Regions from separate parts of the Mycetohabitans endofungorum genome, predicted to be linked through region 2. Evidence: predicted binding sites of a transcription regulator. Region 2 holds the regulator's gene; the other holds the start of a gene.

Region 1 (4,281 bases), 850 kb from region 2:
GACTGGCACGCGGCAACCCGCTGCCGCAGCCGCCTTCCGGCTTGCGGACACGACGCCCGGTGGCGCCGGCTCACTCCACCGCGCAGCGCGTCGCATGCCAGACGACCAGACGCCAGTGCCCGTTGTCGTTTGCCTGAACCGCCGTGTAGGCAATCGGGTACACAAGTGCGCCGCTGTTGGCTTCCATCTCGATCAGCACGCGCCCGTTCACCATGCAAATATCGTGGGACAGCGGCACGATCTCCTGGCTCTGCACCTCGATCTGCCGATAGCGCCGCCGGCCGCCGACGATCGAATCGATCACTTGCTGTTTGCTTTCGCGCTTGCCATTCGTATGCACATAGCTGGCGTGGTCGGCAATTAACGTGTCCAACAACTCGCTGTTGCCGTCAACCATCGCTTGAAAGCGCTTGCGCTCCAATCCCCGGATCGTCTCAATAACCTTGGCCGCCATCTGTGCCTCGCTTCGAACGCGAAACGGGCCGAGCGTGACGCCCGCTTCAGAAGTTGTATTGCAGATAAAGCTGGGTGAAATTTATACCAGGATTCGGCTGCTTGATACCGCCATTGGACACATGTTGGAAACGAAATCCCGCCTGGTACTGCTGGCGCTCGCCGAACTGCGCGCCCACGCCAACCATGTCCGCGAACTGGAACGCCGACGAGACGGTGAAACGCGCTGAGATGCGCGGGCGCGTCAACCACCGTACGCCCACGCCGGCCTCGACATACGGACGGACCTGGCCGCTGTTCTTGATGAAACGCACCACCGGCGTCATACCAAACTCGCCGATGTTCGAATGCCCATCGCCTTCGTCCGTATGCCAATACGACACATGCATTTCGCCGACCAGCGCAAAGTGCCAGGATCCCGTATCCCACCACGTCATGTCCGGATCCCATACCAGCGCCAGGTCGCCCTTCTTGATGTGGCGGTCGCCGATCCCGCCGCCGAGTTGGACGCCAAACCGGTCCGCATGGGCTGCCGCGCTGGCAGCCAGCGCCAGTGCCGCCAACGCTGCGCGCAGCACGCGCTGCGCTGGCGCCGCCGGGCCGTGCTTCGTCGTGAACGTACTCATTGTTCTCCAAATATTAAGCAAGCACTGACAACGTGGTTCGCCCGCCATTTTAGGTTGCCGCGCGGATCGCTGCTCACTGCGTACTCTTTGCCGCCTTCTGCCCCTTATATTCAGCCCGCACGCCGGAGGAAACTTCTATCCGCGTCCGCGGGTCAAAAAAACTATTAGAATATCCATATCAATAGTTAAACAGAACCGGCTGCGCCACTGTCAGCCTAACGGTTTAGCACTCTGTGGCATTGAGTGCTAAGATGTAGCGGAACGCCGTTTGCGCAGTAGCGCATGAAGCTGCCGATACAAGGAGTAACACGAGTGAGCAACGCAATGAGCCTACCGAGCTCTGCAAGCTTGACGCCGGCTGGCGCAGGCGCGCTGGCGCTCGCCTCGAATTCGATGCTGCCGGGTACGCTGGGCAATCTGGACGCTTACATTCAGGCAGTCAACCGCATCCCGCTGTTGTCGCAGACCGACGAAACGCGCCTTGCGACCGAATACCGCGAGCAGAACAACTTGGATGCCGCGCGCCAGCTGGTGCTGTCGCACCTGCGGCTGGTCGTGTCGATCGCGCGCAACTACCTGGGTTACGGCCTACCTCACGCGGATCTCATCCAGGAAGGCAACATCGGCCTGATGAAGGCCGTCAAGCGCTTCGATCCGCGTCAGAACGTACGGTTGGTGTCGTATGCGATTCATTGGATCAAGGCCGAGATCCACGAATACATCCTGCGCAACTGGCGCATGGTGAAAGTCGCAACGACAAAGGCGCAGCGCAAGCTGTTCTTCAACCTGCGCAGCCACAAGCAGGGCATGCAACCTTTCACGCCGGACGAGATCGCAGGGCTCGCGAAGGAACTGAACGTCAAGCGTGAAGAAGTGACCGAGATGGAGACGCGGCTGGCCGGCGGCGATATCGCGCTCGAAGGACAGTTCGAGGACGGCGAGGAATCATTCGCGCCGATCGCCTACCTGGCCGACTCGCGTACCGAGCCGACCGCGGTGCTCGCGTCACGCCAGCGCGACCTGCTGCAGACTGAAGGCCTGGCTGATGCGCTTGAATCCCTCGATGCGCGTAGCCGTCGTATCATCGAAGCGCGCTGGCTGCAGGTGCAGGACGACGGCTCGGGCGGCGCGACGCTGCATGAACTGGCCGACGAGTTCGGCGTGTCCGCTGAGCGCATCCGCCAAATCGAGGCGAGTGCGATGAAGAAAATGCGCGGCGCGCTGCAGCAATACGCGTGAGCGTTTGCCGCGTGCACTCACCGGACCCGGCTTCGGCCGGGTTTTTATTTGCACCGCGACAAATCGACACAATACTGATGCGCGAGGCCGCAGCGCGGTGAAAATGCGGCGGTTTGACGCGCTGCAATAACTGCCCCTCATTTCCCCCCATCTATAAAATAAGTTTCGTTGAAGTCGCGCCTGCCGCACAGCCCACGAAACACTATGTTTAGCCATGACGTTCGCCATAGCACCGATATCAACCGTGCCGACCCTGCGCAGCGCTCCGGTCTGCTAGCCGCGATCCTGCACCGCCCTGGACTGGTTCGCGAGTTGACACTGGTTGTGATGGCCAAGGTCGCGATCTTGCTCGTCTTCAAGTACACGTTGTTCAGTCATCCCCAGGCACCGCACATGGAACTGCCGCCGGCCCAGGTCGCGCAAGCGCTGTTGTCGGTGCCCGCAACACATCCGCCCGCTTCAGGTGATCATCATGATAAGTAGCGAAGTCGTCGACCTTTCGCGGCTGCAGTTCGCCATTACTGCGCTGTACCACTTTCTTTTCGTCCCACTGACGCTGGGTCTGTCCTGGCTGTTGGTCATCATGGAAGCCGTCTATGTGATGACCCGCAAGCAGATCTACAAGGACATGACCCAGTTCTGGGCCAAGTTGTTTGGCATCAACTTTGCGATGGGCGTGGTGACCGGCATCACGCTGGAGTTCCAGTTCGGCACGAACTGGTCGTACTACTCGCACTACGTCGGCGATATTTTCGGCGTGCCGCTCGCGGTAGAAGGTCTGATGGCATTCTTCCTCGAATCGACGTTCGTTGGACTCATGTTCTTTGGCTGGAACCGGCTGTCGCGCGTCGGGCATCTGATCGTCACGTTCCTCGTCGCACTTGGCTCGAACCTGTCGGCGTTGTGGATCCTGATCGCCAACGGCTGGATGAACAATCCGGTCGGCGCTGAGTTCAATTACGAAACGATGCGCATGGAACTGACCAGCTTAGCTGAGGTGGTGTTCAATCCGGTCGCGCAGGTCAAGTTCGTCCATACTGTGTCGGCAGGCTACGTGACGGCAGCGATGTTCGTGCTCGGTGTATCCTCGTGGTACCTGTTGAAGAAGCGCGATGTTGACTTCGCATTGCGCTCGTTTGCCGTCGCGGCCGGTTTTGGGCTGGCCTCAACGCTGTGCGTGATCGTACTCGGCGACGAGTCGGGTTACACGACCGGCGAAGTTCAGCAAGCCAAGCTCGCCGCGATCGAATCGGAATGGACCACCGAGCCGGCACCGGCTGCATTCACCGTATTCGGATTGCCGAACCAGGACGAGCAGCGCACCGACTACGCGCTGCGCATACCCTACGCACTGGGACTAATCGCCACGCGCTCGATCGATGAGCCCGTGATCGGGCTGCGCGATCTGATCTCTCAGAACGAGCAGCGCATCCGTAACGGTATCGTCGCGTACGGAGCGCTGCAAAAGATGAAGCAGGGCGACATGTCCGATGCAACGCGCACGGTGTTTGACACCCACAAGAACAACCTCGGCTACGGGCTGCTCGTCAAGCGCTATGCACCGGAGGTGCTGAATGCGACTGACGCGCAAATCGCCGAGGCAGCCAAGCACTCGATTCCTCCCGTGGCACCGGTGTTCTGGTCATTCCGGCTGATGGTCGGTCTGGGCATCCTGTTCCTCGTGACATTTGTGCTCGCCTTCTGGTTCTGCGCCACGCGCAGCGTGGCGCATGAGAGCCGGCGCTGGTTCCTGCGCTGGTGCGTCTGGGCGATCCCGTTGCCGTGGCTCGCCGCCGAGTTTGGCTGGATCGTCGCCGAAATGGGCCGCCAGCCGTGGACGATCGCCGGTGTACTGCCGACGTTCTCGTCAGCCTCCAGCCTGGCGCCTTCAGACCTTTACTGGAGCATCGGCGGGTTTGTTTTGTTCTACACGGTGCTATTTATCGTCGAGATCACGCTGATG
Region 2 (4,281 bases):
GAACCGCGACTGGAACGTGAGCCGGCATTCAACCTCGGTCAACCCGAGCGCGTGGGCCAGCAACGTCGCGGTTTGCCGGCATTGCTCGGCATAGGGATCGCCCAAATCCAACGTGCGCTTAGGCACGCCATGAAAGCTCAACAACAGCCGATCGCCGGCCGTGAAATCGGGTCGGCCGTGCTGCTGCCAATAGTGCAGCACTTGAGACGCCAGCGCCTCGATATAGGCGGGATGGTCCGCATAATGCTTGATCGTGCGGATCTCCAGTTGGTTGCGCATACGCGCCAGCGCGGAGAACGCTGCATCGAATGCGCTGGCGCTGGTCGAGGCCGAATACTGAGGATACAGCGGCACCAATAGCACCCGCTCAGCGCCGGCGCGCTTGAGTTGATTCAGCACATTGCCGATGCTGGGTGTGCCATAGCGCATTGCATAGTCGACGAGCACGGAACACCGGCCTGCCGCCAGCCACTGCCTCAGGCCGTCGACCTGCCGCTCGGTGTGCACGCGCAGCGGCGAGCCCTCCGCGTCCCAGATCGCCGCGTACTTGCGCGCCGACGCGCGGCCGCGCAACGGCAAGATCAGCGCGCGCAGCACAATCTGCCACAGCGGCGCAGGGATCTCAACGACGCGTGGGTCGGACAAGAACTCGGCCAAGTAGCGCCGCACCGCGCGCGGCGTCGGTGCAGCGGGGGTGCCGAGGTTGATCAGCAGCACGCCGACCCGGTGCGATGCGCTCGGCTGCGAGGGCAGCTCAAGATCAAAATGCATGAGAGGATCCGTTGAGCACCGCAATGGTGCACTTGTTATCCGATTATAACGGCCGCTCGGCGCTTGGCGCCGTGGCGCGCCGGCTGGCCATCCGGATAGTGGCGCGCCACGACGAATCGGCTCAGGCTGGAGCCGCAGGCTCGCGTCAATGCTGAGATAACGCGAACGACAGCAGCCGGGCGGTGATGTCCACGATCGGAATCACGCGGTTGTACGCCATGCGGGTCGGGCCGATCACGCCGAGCGTGCCAACGATCTTGCCATCGACTTCATACGGGGCGGTCACAACGCTCATTTCTTCGATCGGCACGAGCGTAGATTCTCCACCGATGAAAATCTGCACGCCCTGCGCATGGCTCGATACGTCGAGCAACTGTAGCAGGCTAGTCTTCTGGTCGAAGACATCGAACAGCTTGCGCAGGCGAGCCATGTCGGACGACAGATCAACCACTTCGAGCAGGTTCCGCTCACCCGAGATCAGGACGTTGTCGGATTCGTCGTCGGTTTCCGTGCTGGCGGTGACAGCGGCCTGCATCAGCTGCATCATGTCGCCGCGCAGCGCGTCGATTTCCTCGCGCAGTCGGCGTCGCACATCGTCGAACGACAGGCCCGCATAATGCGTGTTGATATAGTTGGAGGCCTCGGTCAGCTGCGACGGCGAATAGTCGCGCTGGGTCGCCATGATCCGGTTTTGCACGTCACCTTCGGGGGTGACGATGATCAGCAAAATCCGCTTGTCGGACAGCCGCATGAACTCGATTTGTTTGAACACGTGACTGCGCCGCGGCGTGAGCACAACGCCGGCGAACTGCGACAGGTTGGACAGCACGCTGGCCGCTGCCGCGACGACCTTCTGCGTCTCGCCCGGCTTGAGCTTGTCCTGCACCGCGAGCTTGACCTCGGCTTCCTGGGCGTCGGGCTGCACGGTCAGCATCGTGTCGACGAACAACCGGTAGCCGCGTGGCGTCGGAATCCGCCCGGCCGACGTATGAGGGCTGGCGACCAGTCCTAGCTCCTCGAGGTCGGACATCACGTTGCGGATCGTCGCCGGGCTCAGTTCGAGGCCCGAATACTTGGACAACGTGCGCGAACCGACCGGCTGACCTTCGGCGATATACCGTTCGATCAGCGTCTTAAGCAGGGTCTGGGCACGAGGATCTAGCATAGTGAAAATTCTAGCGTAAATCTTGCACGCAGCGAGGGTCGGCATCTATCCGACGCGCACGTGCGACCCGAACCACGAAAGCATACAGTTTGCCAGACACCTATGGTGTAATGCGGGCATGGAAATGGGCCAATTCAAAACTGTTGCGCTGATCGGCCGCAACAACACACCTGGCATCGGTGAGCCGCTTGCTGCGCTCGCCGGCTGCCTAACGCAACGCGGGTTTCAGATCGTGTTCGAAGCCGACACGGCGCGCGAAAACGGGCTGCACGCCTATCCAGCGCTCACGCCGGCCGAGATCGGCACGCGCGCCGACGTCGCCGTCGTGCTCGGCGGCGACGGCACAATGCTGGGCATCGGCCGACAACTCGCGCCATACCGCACCCCGCTCATCGGTGTCAACCACGGCCGGCTTGGCTTCATCACCGATATCGCCATCGCCGACATGAACCGGTTGGTACCGCAAATGCTGTCGGGCAGCCATGAGCGCGAGGAGCGCTCATTGTTGGAGGCCCGCATCATGCGCACTGGCGAGCCGATCTACCACGCGCTGGCGTTTAACGACGTCGTCGTGAACCGCAGCGGCTTCTCTGGGATGGCAGAGTTACGCGTGTTGGTCGATGGCAACTTCATGTCGGACCAGCGCTCAGACGGGCTGATCGTCGCCACGCCAACCGGTTCCACCGCATACGCGCTCTCGTCCAACGGTCCGTTACTGCATCCGCAATTGCAAGGGATCGTGCTGGTGCCGATCGCGCCACACGCATTGTCGAATCGGCCGATCGTGCTGCCCGACACGTGCCGGATCGCGATCCAGATCATCGGCGGGCGCGACGTCAACGTGAATTTCGACATGCAGTCGTTCACCGCGTTGCAACTTGAGGATACGATCGAGGTGCGGCGCTCCAGGCACACGGTGCCGTTCCTCCATCCGGTCGGCTACAGTTATTACCGAACCTTGCGCAAGAAGCTGCACTGGAATGAGCACTCGTCGCTTGGCGAGGACGAGCCCGGCTGAGCCGGTGCCAGTCACCGCTGCACGCCGGCTCAATCATTGCAAACTCACCCAATCCGCCTTTCACGACGACCGCTTTCGTTCGCCTATGCTGCGTCATCTGTCGATCCGGGACTTTGTCATCGTCGCCTCGCTCGACATCGAGTTCGAGCGTGGCTTTACCGTTTTTTCCGGCGAAACCGGCGCCGGCAAATCCATCTTGATCGACGCGTTGGCGCTGGCACTGGGCGCGCGAGCCGACGCGACGGTGGTACGCACTGGCCAGAACCGTGCGGACATCACTGCTGAGTTCGACGCGCATGAGGGCGCCGCGCAGTGGCTGGCCGAGCATGCGTTCGACGACGGCAGCGGGCACGTGGTGCTGCGCCGCGTAATCGACGCCAACGGCCGCTCGCGTGCATTCATCAACGGCACAGCCGCCACGCTTGGCCAGTTACGGGACATCGGCGAAATGCTGGTGGACATCCATGGCCAGCACGCCCACCAGTTACTGATGCGCGGCGACGCGCAGCGCGCGCTATTCGATGCGCACGCGGGCCTGACGGCGCTGACCGCGGACGTCGCGCGGGCGTGGCGCGGCTGGCGCGACGCGGCGACGGCCGTGCAGGCCGCGCAAGCGCGGGAGCGCGAGGTGCACCTCGAGCGCGAGCGGCTGGTGTGGCAATTGTCAGAACTTGAGAAGCTGGCGCCGCAATCCGGCGAATGGGATGAAATCAGCGCCGAGCACCGCCGGCTGTCGCACGCGGCAAACCTGATCGACGGTGTGCAAGCGGCGCTAGGCGCCTTGTCCGAATCGGACGACGCCATGATCACGCAACTGGGTGCCATCATCGCGAAACTGCGCGGCCTGGCCGAAATCGACAGCGCGCTCGGCGACGCATTGGCCGCGCTGGAGCCGGCCGAAATTCAACTGCAGGAAGCGGCCTACTCGCTGACTCACTACGCGCAGCGGCTCGAGCTGGACCCGGCGCGACTCGCGCAGGTCGAAGCCCGGCTCGATGCACTGCATTCGACTGCGCGCAAATTCAGGATGCAACCGGATGCCCTGCCCGACGAGTTGCTGGCACGGCGCGCCCAATTGCAAGCGCTGGATGCGGCGACGGACATCGACGCGTTGCGCGCCGCGCAGGCGTGCGCGGAGCAAGCCTACATGACGCTTGCGGGGCGACTATCCAAAGCCCGCACCAAGGCGGCCAAGGCGCTGAGCCACGCGGTGACCACCGGGATGCAGGACTTGTCGATGGCTGGCGGGCGGTTCGAGGTCGCGTTGGAGCCCTTGCCTGAAGGCGGCCAGCATGGGCTCGAGCAGGTCGAGTTCCGCGTGGCCGGC

Evidence for each region. The regulator HrcA, encoded in region 2, represses chaperone genes, less so after heat shock. The targets are predictions, from matches to a motif close to TTAGCACTCNNNNNNNNNGAGTGCTAA.
Region 1: the regulator HrcA is predicted to act here: its motif matches at 1,303-1,329, upstream of rpoH (RNA polymerase sigma factor RpoH).

What each region holds. Positions count from the first base shown of each region.
Region 1 covers NZ_CP132744.1:382,476-386,756, reverse strand. The annotation lists gene RA167_RS01700 (nuclear transport factor 2 family protein) at 71-454, opposite strand; gene RA167_RS01695 (acyloxyacyl hydrolase) at 501-1,079, opposite strand; gene rpoH (RNA polymerase sigma factor RpoH) at 1,392-2,318, shown strand; gene cydP (cytochrome oxidase putative small subunit CydP) at 2,523-2,801, shown strand; gene RA167_RS01680 (cytochrome ubiquinol oxidase subunit I) at 2,791-4,281, shown strand, end outside.
Region 2 covers NZ_CP132744.1:2,289,145-2,293,425, forward strand. The annotation lists gene hemH (ferrochelatase) at 1-771, opposite strand, end outside; gene hrcA (heat-inducible transcriptional repressor HrcA) at 917-1,981, opposite strand; gene RA167_RS10025 (NAD kinase) at 2,055-2,954, shown strand; gene recN (DNA repair protein RecN) at 3,040-4,281, shown strand, end outside.